Regions from separate parts of the Cupriavidus sp. GW821-FHT02F09 genome, predicted to be linked through region 1. Evidence: predicted binding sites of a transcription regulator. Region 1 holds the regulator's gene; each other region holds the start of a gene.

What was found. Region 1 encodes sigma-54, which starts transcription at its own class of promoters, with help from an activator protein. Its sites were predicted from a motif close to TGGCANGNAANCTGCTTT; they were not measured.
Region 2: a site for sigma-54 is predicted at 4,388-4,405, ahead of AC07XB_RS05975 (ammonium transporter). Genes of this name have one in related genera too.
Region 3: a site for sigma-54 is predicted at 3,398-3,415, ahead of fae (formaldehyde-activating enzyme). Genes of this name have one in related genera too.

The regions. Positions count from the first base shown of each region.
Region 1 is NZ_JBWKVH010000008.1:103,419-110,368, reverse strand. Features, by position in the region: gene AC07XB_RS12110 (monovalent cation:proton antiporter family protein) at 1-359, opposite strand, end outside; gene AC07XB_RS12105 (KpsF/GutQ family sugar-phosphate isomerase) at 511-1,494, shown strand; gene lptC (LPS export ABC transporter periplasmic protein LptC) at 1,510-2,136, shown strand; gene lptA (lipopolysaccharide transport periplasmic protein LptA) at 2,191-2,835, shown strand; gene lptB (LPS export ABC transporter ATP-binding protein) at 2,882-3,667, shown strand; gene AC07XB_RS12085 (RNA polymerase factor sigma-54) at 3,804-5,279, shown strand; gene hpf (ribosome hibernation-promoting factor, HPF/YfiA family) at 5,329-5,679, shown strand; gene ptsN (PTS IIA-like nitrogen regulatory protein PtsN) at 6,063-6,518, shown strand; gene hprK (HPr(Ser) kinase/phosphatase) at 6,554-6,950, shown strand, end outside.
Region 2 is NZ_JBWKVH010000003.1:317,626-324,575, forward strand. Features, by position in the region: gene AC07XB_RS05945 (class I adenylate-forming enzyme family protein) at 1-476, shown strand, start outside; gene AC07XB_RS05950 (acid phosphatase) at 621-1,478, shown strand; gene AC07XB_RS05955 (SDR family oxidoreductase) at 1,527-2,285, opposite strand; gene AC07XB_RS05960 (CreA family protein) at 2,347-2,853, opposite strand; gene AC07XB_RS05965 (acyl-CoA thioesterase) at 2,870-3,355, opposite strand; gene AC07XB_RS05970 (HU family DNA-binding protein) at 3,547-3,828, opposite strand; gene AC07XB_RS05975 (ammonium transporter) at 4,438-5,640, shown strand; gene AC07XB_RS05980 (mechanosensitive ion channel family protein) at 5,869-6,699, shown strand; gene AC07XB_RS05985 (Bcr/CflA family multidrug efflux MFS transporter) at 6,773-6,950, opposite strand, start outside.
Region 3 is NZ_JBWKVH010000024.1:37,330-44,279, forward strand. Features, by position in the region: gene AC07XB_RS23940 (phosphoglycerate kinase) at 1-802, shown strand, start outside; gene fba (class II fructose-bisphosphate aldolase) at 877-1,914, shown strand; gene AC07XB_RS23950 (amino acid kinase family protein) at 2,155-2,754, shown strand; gene fae (formaldehyde-activating enzyme) at 2,815-3,327, opposite strand; gene AC07XB_RS23960 (ATP-grasp domain-containing protein) at 3,718-4,986, opposite strand; gene AC07XB_RS23965 (sigma-54-dependent Fis family transcriptional regulator) at 5,255-6,950, opposite strand, start outside.

The DNA.
Region 1 (6,950 bases):
GCCACCGAGGCCTGCCAGGACAGCGGAAACAGCCAGTTGAACGCCCAGCTCGCCGGAATCACGGCTAGGAGCGACAGCACCACCTGCGAGCCGCCCAGGCCGAACACCTGCCGCTTCATCGCCTTGAGCTTGCCCAGGCTGAACTCCAGGCCGATCGAGAACATCAAAAAGACCACGCCGAACTCGGCCAGGTATTTGGTTTGCGCGGTATCGCTGGCCAGGCCGAGCGCATGCGGCCCGATCAGGATGCCCACGACCAGGTACCCCAGCATCGGCGGCAACTGCAACATGCGAAACGCGACCACGCCAAACACGGCGGCGGCCAGCAGGACAAGGGTAAGGTCCAGCGGAGAGTGCATCGACAGGGTCAGGGTACGCCGCGCCGGGCACCGGGCCGGCCCGGTGCGGGCGGCCCTGCCGGCGGATTACGGCAAGCGCGATGGCCGCCCCGGCCGCCCGATCCCAGGAACAGCCCAAGCGCCATCGCATTCGTTGGTATACTTCGTCGCCATGATAGCTAATTTCAATGCGGATCGAGCACTTAGGCTCGCTCGCGAAACCCTCCAGATCGAAGCCGACGCCGTCGCTGCCCTCGCAGGCCGCCTGGACGACGGATTTGCGCAAGCCGTGCAACTGACGCTCAATTGCAGCGGGCGCGTCGTCGTGTCCGGCATCGGCAAGTCGGGCCACATCGGCCGCAAGGTCGCGGCCACGCTGGCCTCGACCGGCACGCCCGCGTTTTTCGTGCATCCGGCCGAGGCCAGCCACGGCGACCTGGGCATGGTCACGCGCGACGATGTGCTGATCGCCTTTTCCAATTCCGGAGAGACCGCCGAGTTGCTTTCGATTGTCCCGATCGTCAAGCGCATCGGCGCCAAGCTCATCTCCGTGACCGGCAACCCCGCCTCCACGCTGGCCCAGCTGGCCGACGCGCACCTCAATGCCGGCGTGGAAAAAGAAGCCTGCCCGCTCAACCTGGCCCCGACCGCCAGCACCACCGCCGCACTGGCGATGGGCGACGCGCTCGCGGTGGCGGTGCTGGATGCCCGCGGCTTCGGCGAGGAAGACTTTGCCCGCTCGCATCCGGGCGGCGCGCTCGGGCGCAAGCTGCTGACCCACGTGCGCGACGTCATGCGCAGCGGCAACGCGGTGCCCAAGGTACGCGAGAGCACGCCGCTGGCACAGGCCCTGATGGAAATCACCCGCAAAGGCATGGCAATGACCGCGGTGGTGGACCCGGACGACCGCCTGATCGGCGTCTTCACCGATGGCGACCTGCGCCGCCTGCTTGAAACCCCGCGCGACTGGAAGACCGTACCCATCAGCGAGGTCATGCACCGCACACCGCATACCGTCGGGCCGGACCAGCTGGCCGTGGAAGCCGTGCAGGTGATGGAGGCGAACCGCATCAACCAGATGCTGGTGGTCGACGCAGAGCGGCGCCTGGTCGGCGCGCTCCACATCCACGACCTGACCCGCGCCAAGGTCATCTGAGGCCAGCCCATGCCTATGCGGGAAATCCTGTCCTCCCTGAGCCGGCTTGCCATGCGAGCCCTGCCCCTGCTGCTGATGGCACTGGTGGCGGGCAGCACCTTCTGGCTGGTGCAGGTCAACTCCCCGAAAGAAGCGGACACCGGGCCGGTAGGCAAGAAGCATGAACCGGATTACTACATGATCCGTTTTTCCGCGACCGAGCTTGCCGAGGACGGCAACACCAAGCTGCGCTTCACCGGCGACAAGATGATCCACTTCGAGGACGACCAGACCTACGAAGTGACACGCCCGGCCATGCGCTCCTATGAAATCGACCGTCCGCCCGTCACCGGCCACTCTGATCGCGGCACGATGAACGCGGAAGGCTCGGTCATCGACCTGTTCGGCAATGCCTTCATCGTGCGTACCCAGGGCCCCGACCCCGCCAAGGATCCGCAGATGACGGCCGCCTCGGAGTATTTCCAGGTGCTGGTGAACGATGACATCGTCAAGACCGACAAGGCTGTCAAGCTGACCCGCGGCCCGTCGGTGATGACCGCCAACGGCCTGGTCTTCAACAATGTCACTCGCGAAGTACAATTGCTGGGTAACGTACGCGGCACCATCATCACGGGGCCGCCGCCGGCGAGTCCCACGAAGTAGCCCCGAAGCCGCCCGCGGGCACCAACCGCCCGCGTCAACCGCCATCACGCCAACATGAATCCATTCCCGACGACTTCGTCCTGTCTGCGCCGCAGCACGGCCGCTTTGCTGACGCTGGCCGCCGTCCTGGGCCTCACGCTGGCCGCGCCCGCCAGCGCCGAAAAGGCCGACCGCGAAAAGCCGCTGGTCCTGGAGGCCGACAATGCCAGCTACGATGACGTCAAGCAGGTCTATGTACTGACTGGCAACGTGGTGCTGACCAAGGGCACCATGGTGCTCAAATCCGACGCAGCCGAAGTCCGTACCGATCCCGAGGGCTACCAGTACGCGGTCGCGACCTCCAAGGGCGGCAAGCAAGCCTATATCCGCCAGAAGCGCGACAACGTCGACGAGTACATCGATGGCTGGGGCGACCGCATCGAATATGACGGCAAGCAGGAGTTGTCCAAGCTGATCGGGCGCGCCCGCATGGCCCGCCTGGCCGGCGCCAAGCTGGTCGACGAGATCCGCGGCGCGGTGATCACCTATGACAGCCGCAACGAGTTCTACACGGCCAGCGGCGGCGCCGAGAACGCGACCGCGGGCAGCCCGTCGGGCCGCGTGCGCGCCGTGTTGTCGCCGCGCCAGGAGCAGCCCGCCAGCGGTGCCGCAGCCAATCCGCTGCCGCTCAAGCCGGCAGCTGCCCCCGTCAACCCCTGACCTGACGCCGCCACGTCCCTGATCCACGGATTCTGACTTCACCTTCATGACCGCTACCCAAACCGCACCGTCCCAGCCCGCCACCCTGAAGGACAGCAGCACGCTGGTCGTGCGCCACCTGAAGAAGCGCTACGGCTCGCGCACCGTGGTCAAGGACGTGTCGCTCGACGTGAAGAGCGGCGAGGTGGTCGGCTTGCTGGGCCCCAACGGCGCGGGCAAGACCACGTCGTTCTACATGATCGTGGGGCTGGTGGCGCTGGACGAGGGCGATATCGTGCTCGACGACAAGCACATCAGCGGCCTGGCCATCCATGAGCGAGCGCGCATGGGCCTGTCCTACCTGCCGCAGGAAGCCTCCGTGTTCCGCAAGCTCAATGTGCAGGAGAACATCCGCGCAGTGCTGGAGCTGCAGCTCAACGATGGCAAACCCCTGGGCAAGGCCGAGATCGAGCGCCGGCTGGACACCCTGCTGGATGACCTGCAGATTGCCCACCTGCGCGACAACCCGGCGCTGTCGCTGTCCGGCGGCGAGCGCCGCCGCGTGGAAATCGCCCGCGCGCTGGCCTCCGCGCCGCGCTTCATCCTGCTCGACGAGCCCTTCGCCGGCGTCGACCCGATCGCGGTTGGCGAAATCCAGCGCATCGTCAGCTTCCTCAAGGCACGCAATATCGGCGTGCTGATCACCGACCACAACGTGCGCGAGACGCTAGGCATCTGCGACCACGCCTACATCATCAGCGAAGGCGCGGTGCTGGCGTCCGGGCAGCCTGAGGACATCATCGCCAACGAGTCGGTGCGCAAGGTCTACCTGGGCGAGAACTTCCGCATGTAAGGGCGCGCGGCGCCTGCCGCGCATCGCCCCCCCGGGCGGCTTCGGTGTCGCCTTTTATCCTTCAAACGATCATAGCGACACCAGCGATAGCAATTTCCGTTCCATCAGTACGGAAGTTGGGCATAAAATAGGTCGCATGAAACCGTCGCTACAGCTCCGCCTCTCGCAGCATCTCGCGCTTACGCCGCAACTCCAGCAGTCGATCCGGCTGCTGCAACTGTCCACGCTTGAACTGCAGCAGGAAGTGGAACAGGCGCTGACCGAGAACCCCTTGCTCGAGCGTGAGAACGACTGGCTGGACAGCCCGTTGCGCGTGTCCTCGGACGGCTCGGTGAACCTGCAGAGCGCGCCCGCGCCAGCGCCCGCCGATGGCCAGGGCACCAGCGAAAACCGTCCCGATGGCGCCCCCGAAGCCGACGACAGCTACTCCGACAGCAATGAGGATTACGGCAGCGACTGGAGCCTGGACGACTTCGCCCGCCGCCCGCAAGGCGAAGACGACGAAAAAACCCCGATGCAGCTGCGCGACGCCGAGCCCACGCTGCGTGAACACCTCATGGAACAGCTGGCGCCGCTCAAGATTTCCCTGCGCGACAAAGGGCTGGCTATCTTCCTGGTCGAGTCCCTGGACGATGACGGCTACCTGAGCACCACGCTCGAGGAAATCTGCAGCGAGCTGCCGGAGGAGCTCGAGTTCGAGGTCGACGAGATCCAGGCTGTGCTCACGCTGCTGCAGAGCTTCGATCCGCCGGGCGTCGGGGCACGCAACGCCGCCGAGTGCCTGGCGCTGCAATTGCGCAGGCTCAAGCATCCGCAGCGCGAACTGGCGCTGAGCATCGTCACCAACCACCTCGAGCTGCTGGCGGTGCGCGATTACACGCGCCTTAAAAAGGCGCTGCAAGTGGACGAACCGGAACTCAAGGCCGCACATGAACTGATCCGCTCGCTCGCGCCCTATCCTGGCCATGCCTACAGCCGGCCAGAAGCGGACTTCGTGGTGCCTGATGTTTTTGTTCGAAAGTTGAGCGGCGGATGGATCGCCCACCTCAACCCGGATGTGATGCCGCGGCTACGCATCAACGACATGTACGCGCAGATTTTGCGCGGTGCAAAAGGCGATGCAGGCGCGGCCGGACTGCAGCAAAAGCTGCAGGAAGCACGCTGGTTGATCAAGAATATCCAGCAAAGGTTCGACACGATATTGCGCGTCGCACAAGCCATTGTCGAACGTCAAAAGAACTTCTTCACCCACGGTGAAATTGCGATGCGCCCCTTGGTTTTGCGGGAGATTGCCGATACACTGGGTTTACACGAGTCCACCATCTCTCGGGTGACTACCAATAAATACATGGCAACGCCGATGGGGACTTTCGAGCTGAAGTATTTTTTTGGCTCTCACGTATCCACAGAAACCGGCGGCGCGGCCTCATCAACGGCAATCCGTGCGTTGATCAAGCAATTGATAGGAGCCGAAGACGCTAGGAACCCCTTGTCCGATAGCCGGATTGCCGAATTGCTCGGCGAGCAAGGCTTTGTGGTAGCACGGCGTACCGTTGCCAAATACCGCGAAGCGCTCAAGATTCCCGCGGTCAATCTCCGTAAGACTTTGTAGCCGAGCTGCATCGCCTGCCTGATGCAGCTCTTTCAGAAGGAGAAACGCTATGAACTTCAAGATCAGTGGACACCACTTGGACATCACGCCCCCTCTGCGTGAGTACGTGGAAACGAAACTGGAGCGTATCGTCAGGCATTTCGATCAAGTCATTGGCGTAAGTGTGCTGCTCTCTGTCGACAATACAAAAGAAAAGGACCGGCGGCAGTACGCGGAAATCAATCTACATCTCAAGGGCAAGGACATCTTTGTCGAAGCGCATCATGAAGACCTGTATGCCGCTATCGACGCACTGGTCGACAAGCTCGACCGGCAGGTGATTCGCCACAAGGATCGCGTGCAGAGCCACGACCGTGAAGCGGTCAAGTATCAGATGGCCGCATCGCAGATGCAGCAATGACCGTGCCTGGCGGCCCACATACCGGGCCGTCGGTGTCAGTCCCTTGAAAAATGGAATCAAGCCGCGCCCAGAGCGCGGCTTTTTCGTTGCAGCCTACCCGATCGGGCCACACAGGGGATTCCGCAACGCATATGTACCAGTGTATGCTGTGCAATACATGGTTGACCGGCCTAGCCATTCCGGTGCATGCAGCACCGCTTGAGCGCATCGGCTATTGCAATGCACAAAGCGGAAGCGGGCCTGCTCTATAATGGCCAGACGCCCGACACCGGCATGGGGGGACACCCGGTGGAAACCTCGGGCCTTGGTTTTTTACCTCTTTCCGCCCGGTGGGACGCCTCCTGGCCCCGGGCCTGCTTACTAGAAAACCCTGCGCATTCCACATGAATCGTTTGGCTAAATTGCTGCCACCCGGCAACATCAACCTCGACGTCAGCGTCACCAGCAAGAAGCGCGTGTTCGAACAGGCCGGGCTCCTCTTCGAGAACAACCATGGCGTAGCGCGCGCGACCGTGACCGACAACCTGTTCGCCCGCGAGTCGCTCGGGTCCACCGGCCTGGGCGCGGGGGTTGCGATCCCCCACGGCCGCATCAAGGGACTGAAGCAGCCACTGGCCGCCTTCATGCGCCTGGCTGAGCCGATCCCCTTCGAGTCGCCCGACGGCAAGCCGGTCGCGCTGCTGATCTTCCTGCTGGTGCCCGAACAGGCCACCCAGCAGCATCTGGAAATTCTCTCCGAGATCGCCCAGTTGCTGTCCGACCGCGAGATGCGCGAAGGACTGGCTACCCTGCCCACCCCCGACGACGTGCACCAGTTGCTGACGCAATGGCACCCTTGATCCGGCACTGAAAGCCCGTCCCTGAAAGCACCCGAATGGAACTCACTGGCGTCACCTCGCAGTCGATCTTCGACGACAACGCAGCCGATATCAAACTCTCCTGGGTAGCAGGACTGGAGGGCGCGGACCGGGCCTTCGATGTCGAGTTCGCGCGTGAAGCCACGTCCGCGGCCGATCTCGTCGGCCACTTGAACCTGATCCACCCGAACCGGATCCAGGTGCTGGGCAAGCCCGAAATCACGTATTACCAGCGCCTCGATGACGAGATGCGCAAGCGCCAGATGGGCGAGCTGATCCTGCTTGAGCCGCCGTTCCTGGTGATCGCCGACGGCATGGAGCCGCCGCCCGACCTGGAACTGCGCTGCACGCGCTCGTCCACACCGCTGTTCACCACGCCGGTGTCTTCGGCCGCGGTGATCGACCACCTGCGCC
Region 2 (6,950 bases), on a different contig from region 1:
CCACCGGCGAGACCGGCGAGCTCATGGTGCGCGGCGCCAATGTGGTGCGCGGCTACTGGAACAAGCCGGAAGCCACCGCGCAAACATTCATCGACGGCTGGCTCAAGACCGGCGACATCGCGCGGCTGGACGAGGAGGGCTTTGTCTATATTGTCGACCGCATGAAGGACATGCTGATCCGCGGCGGCGAGAACATCTACAGCATCGAGGTGGAAAGCGCGCTGTACGATCACCCGGCCATCATGGATGCGGCACTGGTCGGCATCCCCCACCGCACGCTGGGCGAAGAGCCCGCGGCCGTGGTCAGCCTGAAGCCCGGCGCGCAAGCCACCGAGGCGGAGTTGCAGGCGTTCGTGGGCGAGCGGCTGGCGGCCTTCAAGGTGCCGGTGCGGATCGTGTTCTGCCCCGACATGCTGCCGCGCAATGCCAACGGCAAGATCCTGAAGTCGACACTGCGCAAGATGTTCGAAGCCTGAACCCGGGCGCTGGACAAGATCAGGATCACCCAGGCGGCAGTGAACGGGAGCACGGCCGCTTGCTTGCCGTTACCACGCCGGTCCGACGGCGATTACGGGAACAACCAACAGATAACAGATAACAGATAACAGATGCGGATGCAGATGCAAGCAAATTCATTCACCAGACCTTTCCTGCCCTCCGGCAACCGGCTCGCGGGCTTGTCCGTGCTGGGCACTGCCTTGCTCCTCGCGGGCTGTGCCGGCCAGGGCCAGGGCAGCGCCGCTGCGCCGGTGCCGGAGATACGGCCTGGCATTCTCGCCGGCTACCTGCCGGCGGACGCACGGCCCGATAGCCTCGCCCTGGTGCCACCGCCGCCCGCACCCGGCTCCGCGGCGCAAGCCCTGGACGACGAGATCGCGCGCGGCAACCAGGCGCTGCGAGGCACGGCACGCTACCGCCAGGCAGCAGTCGATGCCAACCTGAAATTCCCGCAGGCCGAGGGGATTTTCTCGTGTGCGCTGGATGCGCCGATATCGCAGGAGCAAACCCCCCGGCTCTACCTGCTGCTGCGCCGGACCCTGGCCGATGCGGGACTATCGACGTACGGCGTGAAGGACAAATATACGCGCGCCCGGCCGTTCGTGGTCAACCAGCAGCCGAGTTGCACGCCCGCCGAGGAAGCCATGCTTTCCAAGGACGGCTCCTACCCTTCGGGGCATAACGCCATTGGCTGGGCGTGGGCGTTGATCCTGGCGGAAATCGCGCCGCAACAGTCCAATGTGATCCTGGCGCGCGGGCTGGCCTATGGGCAAAGCCGGCTGGTCTGCAATGTGCATTGGCAAAGCGATGCGACGCAGGGCCGCATCATGGGCGCAGCTACCGTGGCGCGGCTGCATGCAGACCCTACCTTCCTCGCAGATCTTGCGGCAGCCAAAGCGGAGGTTGCGCAAGCCCGTGCCAACGGGCTGCGGCCGGCCGGCGACTGCCGCGCTGAAAGCGAGGCACTGGCGATCAAATAGCGGGAGACGCCTGGCCGGCGCGATGCCGGCCAGACGCTTGCGCCAGGTTCAGCCACGCCCGACGAAGGGCATCTTGGTGGCCATCACGGTCATGAACTGCACATTGGCACCCAGCGGCAGGTTGGCCATGTGCACCACCGAGCTGGCCACATGCGCCACGTCCATCAGCGGCTCCGGCGCGATCTCGCCGTTGGCCTGCGGCACGCCGCGCGCCATGCGCGAAGCCATATCGGTGGCGGCGTTGCCGATATCGATCTGCCCGCAGGCGATGTCAAAGGCGCGGCCATCCAGCGAGAGGCTCTTGGTCAGCCCGGTAATGGCGTGCTTGGTGGCCGTGTATGGCACCGTGTTGGGCCGCGGCGCGTGCGCCGAGATCGAGCCGTTGTTGATGATGCGGCCGCCGCGCGGGCTCTGCGACTTCATCAGCGCGAAGGCCGCGCGCGAGCACAGGAACGCGCCGGTCAGGTTGGTGTCCAGCACGGCCTTCCATTGCGCCACGGAGAGTTCATCGATGGACACCGCCGGCGCATTGATGCCGGCGTTGTTGAACAGCACGTCGAGCCGGCCGAAATGCTCGCGAACCTGGGCGAAGAGCCGCTCCACCGAATCCGGATCGCTGACGTCGCATTGCACCGCCAGCGCCGTATGGCCCTCGGCCTTGGCTTGCGCGGCCAGCGCCTCGAGCGGCTCGGCGGTACGCCCGGCAAACACCACCCGATAGCCTGCCACTAGCAGCGCCTGTGCCACCGCCTTGCCGATGCCGCGGGCCGCGCCCGTTACCAGCGCAACCTTGCCTTGCTCATTCATGCTGTCTTCTCCGGACTGGATTGTTGAATGGATCGTGGATCGTGGATCAGGAAACGGATGCCTACTTGACCGGAATCGGCGTGGCCGGCGCCACCGGCACAGCGGTCACACTATTCTGCGGGCTGCCGGACACGATGCGGTCCGAGTAGGTCAGATAGACCAGGGTGTTGCGCTTGCGGTCGACCGTGCGCACCACGTGCAGAGTCTTGAACAGGATCGACATGCGCTCGGAGAACACATTGTCCTGCTGGCGCAGCGGCCCCTTGAACGTGATCGGCCCTACCTGACGGCAGGCGATGGAGCTTTCCGGCGGGTCTTCGGCCATGCCCAGCGAGCCCTTGATGCCTCCGGTGCGGGCACGCGACACGTAGCAGGTCACGCCTTCGACCTGCGGATCGTCATAGGCTTCGATCACGACCTTGTCGGAGCCGGTCATGCGGAAATTGGTGCTCACGCTGCCGATTTCCTCGGCATGCGCAGCCGGCGCCAGCAGCGCAAGCGCCGCCAGAAGGCCGGTCAGGGGCCACCGCGGCCCACGGGAAACGCGATGGGAACGCCCGGATGGCATGGCCGTGCCCCCCACCTCAGGACACCGTGCCGGTGATTTCATCGTGCCGTTTTTCCATTTCCTGGCGCAACTGGCGGCGCAGCTGGGCTGCGGCAAAGCGCTGGCGCTCGACTTCGTCGCGGGGCACCAGCGGCGGCACTTCGGCGGGCGCACCGTTGTCGTCCACAGCGACCATGGTGAAGTAGCAGCTGTTGGTATGGCGAACCAGCTTGCTGCGGATATTCTCCGTGATCACCTTGATGCCGATTTCCATGGAGCTGCGGCCGGTGAAATTGACTGCCGCCAGGAACGTCACCAGCTCACCCACGTGGATGGGCTGGCGAAACACGACCTGGTCGACCGACAGCGTGACCACGTAGCGCCCGGCATAGCGGCTGGCACAGGCGTAGGCCACCATGTCGAGGTACTTGAGGATGGTGCCGCCGTGCACATTGCCGGAGAAATTGGCCATGTCCGGCGTCATCAGCACGGTCATGGAAAGCTGGTGGGACAGGTCATTCATGATGAAAATCCGGAATCTGGAAGCGGCCGGGCCGACCCGCGGTGCAGGTCGAAAGGCTGGCGCCGACGATCGGCAGTTTAACCCGGAACGATCGCCCTGCCCTGCCCCCGAGAACGTCAAAAAGCACCCCGGCACCAATAAAAAAGCGGCCCAACGGGCCGCCTTCCTGTTTGCGCCTGGGCGCGGACTACTTATTTCTTCTTGTTCACAGCGTCCTTGAACCCTTGGCCGGCAGAGAACTTGACCGTCTTGGCGGCCGGAATCTTGATGGTCTCGCCAGTACGCGGATTGCGTCCGGTACGTGCGGCGCGCTTGCCGGAGCTGAAGCTGCCGAAGCCCACCAGCGTTACCGAATCACCCTTGGCAACCGCCTTCTTAATGTTGTCCAGAGCGGCATTCAGCGCGCGCTCTGCTGCAGCATTGCTCAGTTCCGCGTCAGCGGCGATGGCAGATACCAGTTCACCTTTATTCATGGCTGATTTCCCTTGTTGGTCGTCTTGATCGGAGTGTCTGCCACGCGGCAAATTACCGATCGGCGCAGTCTAATCCGCGCTTTACGCATTGGGCAATCCCCAGTGGCACCAATGCAACGAAAAAAGCCGCAAATCCTTGAGTCAAGCGCCTTTGCGGGGAATTTACCCTCCTTTTCCGTGCTTTCAAATGCGGCCGGTGAGAGTAATGGTCATTCGAACGCCGGTACACGATGACAGGCGTCGCTTGACGAGGTCAGACCTGCGCTGTGTACGCCTTGCTGCCGTCAAAACCGCCCAGATGGCTTGGTCGGCGGTATGCCAATGGATTTGGATGGATGCGCCTCCACGGTCCATCATGGTGCATGAAATCCGTGAGCGTGCGCCCCAAATGGGGGCATTGCCTCATTTTGGCGCAGCCTCCATGTGCCTGGCATACCCGGCGCATGCTATTCGGCTGCAGGTTATGACTTCTCAATCCGTGCGCCGCCCCCTTCGAGCGCGACAAATCGGTGCAAATCCCACCAACACGGTGCAGATCCCGGCCTGCGATGCCCCAGACTGGTACGCTTTTTGCGTACGTGTGCTCCCATTTTGCGCATAGAGGATTGTATGGACAAATGGAAGAGCGGCACCGATGCCCTGTTCATCTTGCTAGGGGCGATCATGGTGCTCGCCATGCACGCGGGCTTTGCGTTCCTGGAGCTGGGCACGGTGCGCAAGAAGAACCAGGTCAACGCACTGGTCAAGATATTGGTGGATTTTGCGGTTTCCACGATCGCCTATTTCTTTATTGGCTACACCGTGGCCTATGGGGTCGAGTTCTTCACCAGCGCCCATGCACTGGCGGAAAGAAGCGGCTATGAGCTGGTGAAATTCTTTTTCCTGGCAACGTTTGCCGCCGCCATACCGGCGATCATTTCTGGCGGCATTGCCGAGCGCTCGCGCTTCAATCCGCAACTGGTGGCCACCTTCGTGCTGGTGGGCCTGGTCTACCCCTTCTTCGAGGGCATCGTCTGGAATAACCGCTTTGGCGTGCAGGACTGGATCGCCTCGGTCGCGGGAGCGCCGTTCCACGACTTCGCCGGCTCCGTCGTGGTCCACGCCATGGGCGGCTGGATCGCGCTTCCCGCCATCTTGTTGCTGGGCGCGCGCCGCGGCCGCTACCAGAAAGACGGCCGCATCAGCGCGCACCCGCCCTCGAACATCCCGTTCCTGGCGCTGGGCGCATGGGTACTGGCGGTAGGCTGGTTCGGTTTCAATGTCATGAGCGCGCAAACCGTCGACAAGATCAGCGGGCTGGTGGCCATCAACTCCCTGATGGCCATGGCCGGCGGCACGCTGGCCGCCTGGGCGGCCGGCCGCAACGACCCCGGCTTTGCCTACAACGGCCCGCTGGCCGGGCTGGTGGCGGTCTGCGCCGGATCCGACCTGATGCACCCGCTGGGCGCGCTGGTCACGGGTGCCATCGCCGGCGCGCTGTTCGTCTACCTGTTCACGCTGGCCCAGAACAAGTGGCATATCGATGATGTGCTGGGCGTCTGGCCGCTGCACGGGCTGTGCGGCGCATGGGGCGGCATTGCCGCCGGCATCTTTGGCAGCCAGGCGCTCGGTGGCATTGGCGGTGTTTCGCTCGGCGCGCAGTGCCTCGGCACCCTCCTTGGCATCGCGATCGCCCTGGTGGGTGGCACCGTGGTTTACGGCACGCTCAAGAAGGTCGTGGGCATCCGGCTGGACGCTGAATCGGAATACAACGGCGCGGACCTGTCACTGCATCGCATCTCCGCCACGCCGGAGCGCGAAACCAACTGGTAAGGCACGGTGCAAAGGGAATTGCGCCCTTGCGCCACGCCCCCTCACCTGCGACCCATGCCCGCGAGTGGCGCCCTGCGCCCTTTGCGGCCATTTTGTGCTTGAACTTCCGCTCGCCGCGTAGCAATAATGCGTTGCCCACCTTCGCGCCCCGCCGCCGATGCGCCCCGGGCATCCGCTGCTTGATATTCGTTGCCTGTATACCTGCCGAGCCAGCAAGGGAGAAACGCGATGGATGCTACAACGCTGCAGAAGTATCAGGATGTCGTCGTCGCCTATGCGACGGAAGTCGGGTTCAAGGTTCTCGCCGCCCTCGTCTTCTGGGTGATTGGCCGGTGGCTGATCCATGTCGTGGTGCGCATGGTGCAGGGGTCCCTGACCAAGCAAAAGGTCGACCCGACCTTGCTGCGCTATGTCGGTTCCATCGTCACGGTGACCCTGAATATCGTGCTGATCATCGGGATCCTGGGTTACTTCGGCATCCAGACCACCAGCTTTGCCGCACTGATCGCGGCGGCCGGCATCGCCATCGGCATGGCGTGGTCGGGGTTGATGTCCAACTTCGCGGCAGGCGCCTTCCTGGTGGTGCTGCGGCCCTTCAAGGTTGGGGATTTCGTCACGGTAGGCGGGATCACCGGCACCGTCAGGGAGATCGGCCTGTTTGCCACCACGCTGGACACGCCCGACAATGTCCTCACCGTGGTCGGCAACAATAAGATCTTTGCGGACACAATCCAGAACTTCAGCGCCAACCCGTACCGCCGGGTCGAGCTCAAGGCCCAGCTAGCCGGCAGCACGGACGTGGCGGCGGCCGCCACCCTGCTAAGGGAGCGGCTGGCCGCGCTGCCCAACGTTCTGGCCGAGCCGCCGCCCGACGTCGAGATTATCGAGTTCACCCTGGTAGGCCCGGTGCTTGCGGTACGTCCGTACTGCCATACCGACCATTACTGGCAGGTGTATTTCGACAGCAACCGCGTGATCCGCGAGAGCTTTGGCGAGGCCGGCTTCGCCGCGCCAATGCCAGCCCAACTGGTGGTGCTGCAAAACGGCGCGGCCGCTTAACCGTGTATCGATGGGATGGCGCGGCCACGCTGAGCCAGGCCGCCCCGCTATCGCAGCGGCATCGGAGCCCGGATCATTCGGCGCCGTGCACTGTCGCGCCTGAACGGCCGAAGGCCCGCATCAGCACGGCGCCGGTACCGCAAACGCCCATGACCACCGCCAGCGGCAACGCGCTGCCGTCCCGCCAGAAGCTGACGGCAGCGCCGGCCAGGGTACCCAGGGAGAATTGCAGCGTTCCCATCAATGCGGAA
Region 3 (6,950 bases), on a different contig from region 1:
GCAGAAGATGGCCAGGCTGTGCGACATCTACATCAACGACGCATTCGGCACGGCACACCGCGCCGAGGCGACCACCCACGGCATCGCCAAATACGCGCCGGTGGCCTGCGCGGGCCCGCTGCTGACCGCCGAGATCGAAGCGCTGGGCCGTGCGCTGGGCCAGCCGGCGCGTCCGCTGGTTGCCATCGTGGCGGGCTCCAAGGTATCGACCAAGCTCTCCATCCTGAAATCGCTGGCTGCCAAGGTCGACCAGCTTATCGTGGGTGGCGGCATCGCCAATACCTTCATGCTGGCGGCCGGCCTGAAGATCGGCGGCTCCCTGGCCGAGTCAGGCCTGGTGGCGCAGGCCCGCGCCATCATCGAGATGATGGCCGCGCGCGGTGCCGCGGTGACCATCCCCGTGGACGTGGTGTGCGCCAAGGCGTTCAGCGCCACCGCCGCCGCCACAGTGAAGCGCGCCGACGATGTGGCCGGCGACGACATGATCCTGGACCTCGGGCCGGACACAGCAGCGCTACTGGCCGGGCAGCTCATGGCGGCCGGCACCATCGTTTGGAACGGGCCGGTGGGCGTGTTCGAGTTCGACCAGTTCGGAAACGGCACCAGGGTGCTGGCGCAAGCCATCGCCGCTTCGAAGGCGTTCTCGATTGCCGGTGGCGGCGACACGCTGGCCGCCATCGCCAAGTACGGCATTGCCGCGCAGCTTGGCTATATCTCGAGCGGTGGCGGCGCCTTCCTGGAATTCCTGGAGGGCAGGAAGCTGCCGGCCTTCGATGTGTTGGAGCAGCGTGCCGCAGCGTGAGGCGCGTCCGCTCTGGATTGCCGATCCTACCGAATCTGAGTCAACGAATCTGAGTCAACTTAAGGAGTTGCATCATGTCACTCGTATCCCTGCGCCAGTTGCTGGACCACGCGGGAGAGTTCGGCTACGGCGTGCCGGCTTTCAACGTCAACAACCTCGAGCAGATCCACGCCATCATGGAAGCCGCCGAAGAGACCGGCAGCCCAGTCATCCTGCAGGCCTCGGCCGGCGCGCGCAAGTATGCCGGCGAGGCCTACCTGCGCCATATGGTGCAGGCCGCGGCGGAGACGCATCCGGATATTCCCATCGTGCTGCACCAGGATCACGGCTCCAGCCCGGCGGTGTGCCAGGCCTCGATCCGCTCGGGCTTTACCAGCGTGATGATGGACGGTTCGCTGCGCGAAGACATGAAGACGCCGTCGGACTACGACTACAACGTCGACGTGACCCGCCGCGTCTGCGAGATGGCGCACGCCGTAGGGGTATCGGTCGAGGGCGAACTGGGTTGCCTGGGCTCGCTCGAAACCGGGCAAGCCGGCGAGGAGGATGGCGTCGGCGCCGCTGGCATCCTGTCGCACGACATGATGTTGACCGACCCGGACCAGGCGCGCGACTTCGTCGCCCGCACTGGCGTGGATGCGCTGGCCATTGCCATCGGCACCAGCCACGGCGCCTACAAGTTCTCGCGCAAGCCGACCGGCGACATCCTGGCGATGGACCGCATCCGCGAGATCCATCAGAAGATTCCCAGCACCCACCTGGTCATGCATGGTTCCAGCTCGGTGCCGCAGGAGTGGCTGGAGATCATTCGCCAGTACGGTGGTGAGATCAAGGAAACCTATGGCGTGCCGGTCGAGGAAATCCTGCGCGGCATCAAAACCGGCGTGCGCAAGGTGAATATCGATACCGATATCCGCCTGGCCATGACCGGCGCCATCCGCAAGTCCCTCGCCGATGACCGCAGCGAGTTCGATCCGCGCAAGGCACTGCTGGCGGCCAAGCAAGGCGCCAAGGGCGTGGTACGCCTGCGCTTCGAGGCGTTCGGCTGTGCCGGGCAGGCGGCGAGGATCAAGCCGGTACCGCTGGAGAAGATGGTGCCGCGCTACCGCTAGGCGAGGCGAGCAGTCCCGCGTGCCCGGCAAAGCGCCAGACCGTCCCCGCACTATGGAGCGCGGGCGCGGTCTGGCGCTTTATCTCTTTGCACGGATCGAAGCGCGGCGCGGGACAGCTTGTGTGCCATGCCTGTCGCAGACTGTCACCATGGCGCAAGTGCCGGCACCCCGTTATTGGTCGCGCCGCGCTGGCACGGAACGTGAGTGTGCCAAGGCGGATTCTGCAGCCTTGGAGTGGCTATGTGGGTAGTAAAACTCGGCGGCAGCCTTGGCCGCGACCCGTTGTTGCGCGAGTGGTTGCAGGAGTTGAGCGAACTCGGCGGCGGCCGCATCGTGGTGGTGCCGGGCGGCGGCGGCTTCGCGGAGCAGGTTCGCGAGCACCGGGCGCAGTGGGCATTCGACCATGTGGTGGCGCACAATATGGCGGTGCTGGCCATGGCCCAGTATGGGCTGATGATGCAGGGCATGTGCCCCGGCATGTCGCTGGCGGTGCACGAGAAAGACATTCAGGGCGTGCTGCGCAACGCCGGCGTGGCGGTGTGGGCGCCGTTTTCGCTGTTGCGCGAACAGGCCGACGAGATGACGCACCCGGGCGTCGGTTCGGACAGCATGGCCGCGTGGCTGTCGAACCGCCTCAACGCCGAGATGCTGCTGCTGGTCAAATCCACGCCGGCCGATGCCGGCCAGGCGGTGGAGCAATATGCCGCGCAAGGGCTGGTGGACCGGCGCTTCGCGCATTTCACGCACGGCGCGCCATATCCTATCGAATTTCTGCACAAGAGCGAACTGGCACGCATGCGCGAACTGCTGCTGCATCCGGCAGCCGGATGCAGCTACTAGCTACGGTGTGCGATGCTTGATGCGCAGGCCGGCCGAGGTCGGCCTGCGCATGTCCGCCGATCAGCTATGCGCCGCGAATGGATGTGCCGAACTCTGCTTCTTCGCTACCACTTCGGCGGCGCTCGGCCAGCCCCCCACGGCGCGTTGGATGGCTTCGCGCGTGGCCTGGTAATTGTAGTCCTGGATCTTGGTGTCGTCCTCGGCCTGCCAGTGGATGAACACGCCCACGCTGATAAACAAGTCGTCGGCTTCGGCGGCGGGAATGGTGCCGTCTTCCACGCTATCGGCCACCGCCATTGCAACGCCGCGCTGGGCCGGGCCGAACATCTGCACGGCCTGCTTGGCGCCCTTGATGGTGACCTTGTTGAATAGCACGGTATTGGGCTTGGCCTGCAGGTTCGGCGCCACCACGGCGAGCAAGGAGGTGAAGCCGTCCTTGTTGTTGGTCAGCGCGTTGCAGAAGGCGGTCTCCGCAGCCGAGCCGCGCGGCCCAAGGATCAGGTCGATATGCGCGACCTCGTTGCCGTCGCCGACCAGCGATTCTCCAACACGAACACGATCAATTTTTGCCATTTGCGAGTCTCCCGGATAGAGGATGTTCAGGAAAAGAAAAGAAGGCGCAATGTGTCCCCCCGGGCTTTACCTAACACGTTCCATGCCAAGCCGCGGCGCGGCGCGAAAGGCGGGTCGGCAGGACAGAGCCCAAGGGCGATAGGGGCTGCGGTCATTGCGCTGGCGGCGGTGAGAGCGGCGCAGATGGATGGCCGCCGCACAGGCGTCTGTGCCAGACGCGTGCCTGATGGGTGACACTCTGTGCGAACGGCAAGTCGTGCTTGCACATGCGGCGTGAGAGGCAGAAGCGGGTCGAGACGGAGAGTGCTTACGCACCTGGCAGGCGCGCAAGCTTCCGTGCGGCAGCACTTGGGGATCCGACGGTCGGGTTGGGAGCCCGGCAGGGGCTGGCTAAGCGTGCTGGTGCAGGCTGTGAGGGCCGCCGGCAAGCGCCGTGGGGATGCCGCTGGTGCGGCGGAGTTCATCGTTGCGCGCCATCAGCAAGGACTGGATTTGCTCGCAGCGCCGGTGCAGCTCGACTTCGGTTGCGGCCTCCGTCAGACCGGTGGCGGAAACCGAGCAGAAGGGGTGGCCGGCAGCCACATAGCTGCCGGGAGCGGGAATGTCGTGGCACCAGCCAGTGCGCATCAGCGCGGCAGTGAGCGTGGCGTTGATCTGCGCGGGGTCTTGCGCGAAGACCAGCTGGAAGCCGCGCACGCCGGCCCGCCGCGCCACCGGCAGCTCGGGCGTCTCGCCGCGGCAGGCCTGCAGGTGCGCGTGCATCAGGCCGAGCGGATAGGCATCGGCATAGAGCGCCATGCTGGCCGGCGGCCGCGGGTTGACTTCGAGCACCATGATGTCCGGCGCCTCGAACAGGAAGTCGATGCTGTTCAGGCCGACCAGGCTGGTTTCGCGCGCGACGCAGTGGATGATCTCGACGAGGCGCGCGGTGGTGCTTGCCGGCAGCATCGCCGGGCCGGCAGCGCCGTGGAACAGATAGGGGCAGTCGTGGTGTGAGCTGATGCGCTGCAGGCTGATGCCGACTAGCTGAACGCCGCGGCGGTGAGCAACAAATAGCACGGACATCGGCAGGCCGGGGCTTTGCCGCTGGAAATACCGGGTGGCTTGGGCGGCGTCTGCAGCGCAGGCATCCGTGCCGGCCAGCTGGCGGATATGCCAGCCGCCGGTGCCGCCGACAGCTTTGCACAGCCAGCCTGCCGGATCGCGCGGCATCTCCATGGTGGTTTCCGGATGTGGAATGCCGAGCGCGGCCAGCAGCCGGAAGAAGGCACTGGGCTGCTTGACGCCGCGCACAGTGGCGGCGCTGTTGCCGAGCAGCGGCACCAGCGCGTGGCCGGCTTCGAGCAACTCGGGCAGTTGTTCGAAGCCGCTGCCGGCAACCCAGCCAAACGGATGCTCCGTGTCGCGCAGCCGGCGCAGCGCGGCGAGCACGTGCTCGCCGTCGACCGCCATCGACCCGGTGGCGCCGATCGGCTCCCAGCGCGCCGCGACATGCCGCGTGTCGGCATCGCCGAACAGGTCCAGGGCGGCCACGCGCAAGCCGGCTTGCGCTGCGGACTCGGCCATCATCCGCGATGACAGGGCGGCGACGATGAGGGTCTGGGAGGGCATGGTGGGCCAGGGTAGATCGGAGCGCATTTCGCGGGCGGGCTTCGGCATCTCGGCTGCGATGCTGAGCTCGAAGAGGTGCTCGCATTCGCTACAAGAGCAATCGGCATGCCAGGCGAGCCACGCGCGTGGGGTTTGGGGCGAATCGGGCCTGTTGCAAGCGGTAAGGCCTTGCACTGTCACGGTCTTTGTTCTGCTTTTCACACAGGCTGTCACGCGTCCGGCGGCGCTATTGGACAACGGCGTGATCAGTGGGATGGGTAACGGATACGAGGGGGCTGCCAGCCCCCCTCGGTGCGGCACGCGCAGGGCGGCGACGCTACGACTGCTCGGACGTTTCGGCCTGCGCCAGGTTGATATGCAGCCGATGTATCTTGCGGTACAGCGTGTTCCGGCTGATGGAGAGCGAGCGGGCTACAGTGCTGACGTTCCAGCGGTGCTTGTGGAGCAGGCCGAGGATGGTGTCGCGTTCGTTGAGCTGGATGGCATTGAACTGCGCCAGCGCCTTGGCCTCATCGTCTGGCATTTCGGGCTGTGCCGCCATGGCCGGCTCGCGGGGCACGCTGGCTTCTCCCGCGCCTTGCACAATTTCCGCCGGCAGGTGCTGGCAAGCGATGGTTTCGCCGTCGCACAGTGCCAGGGCGGTGCGCAGCACATGGCGCAACTGCCGGAGATTACCGGGCCAGGGGTAGCGCAGCAGCGCTTGCACGGCGTCCGGCGACAGCGTCGGTGCCTGGTCCGGCTCCGCCTCCTCGGCGAGGATGTGCTGCATCAGCGTGAGCCGGTCGGTGCGCTCGCGCAGCGGCGGCAGGCGCAACTCGATGCCGTTGAGCCGGTAGAACAGGTCTTCGCGGAACTGGCCGCTCTGCACCAGTCCGGCCAGGTTGCGGTGGCTTGCGCTGACCAGTTGGAAGTCGACCTTGACCACCGTCTCCGAGCCGAGCGGCGAGACCTGGCGTTCTTCCAGCACGCGCAGCAGACGGGACTGTAAAGTCATGGGCATGTCGCCGATCTCGTCCAGGAACAGCGTGCCGCCGTTGGCCTGGATGATCTTGCCGCGCCGGCCTTCGCGCTGGGCGCCGGTAAACGCGCCGGCGCGGTAGCCGAACAATTCGCTTTCGATCAGGTTCTCCGGCAGCGAAGCACAGTTGATGGCGACAAAGGCGCGCTCGCGCGCCGGGCTCATCTGGTGCAGGGCATTGGCGAAGACCTCCTTGCCGCTGCCGGTCTCCCCGTGCAGCAGGATGGGGATGCGCCGGGTGATCACGCGCTGCGCCAGCCGGACCTGTGCTTCCATCTGCGGGTCGCCAAAGGCCAGCCTGGTGGACGGTGCCACCGTGGCCGGGTCGCGCGGGACGGCCGCCAGGGGGGCCTCGCTGGCCGCTCGCGGCGCAGCTTGGGCGCTGGCCGCTCTCGCGCCGCCACCGGTGCCGAGGTTCGGCTGCTGGGCCACCATGAAGAAGCGGTTCGACGCGCTCGCGCGATAGACCGGCACCGGATGGAAGGAGTTGCGCGCGCACCGCGCCAGGATCTCGTCGAGCGAGGTCTTGAAAAATTCGTCGATCTGTTTGCCGAGCAGGGCGGACAGCGAGCGAAAATCCAGCTGAAACAGCGCGCTGCGATTGGCTGCCAGCACCCTTCCGCTGTCGTCGACCGCGAGCTTGCCTTCGTGCAGGGTGTTGACGAGTTCGGGGCGGCTGTGGAAATGGATCTGGTGTGCGTGCTTGAAACGCTCATCCATCAACCGGTTCTCAATCATCTGGCGGGACATGCCGACCAGCACCAGAGAATGCTGCTGCAGCAACGGCGAGCGGCTGGTGACATCGAGCACGGCGGTCAGTTCGCCACGGTCGTTGAAGATCGGCGAGGCCGAGCACGTCAGCGAGGTGTACTGCGCGAAATAGTGTTCATTCTGACGCACCGCGACCGGCTCGGCTTCGATCAGGCAAGTGCCCATGCCGTTGGTACCGGCCTCGCGCTCGCTCCAGACCGCACCGGTGCGGAAGCCCAGGGGC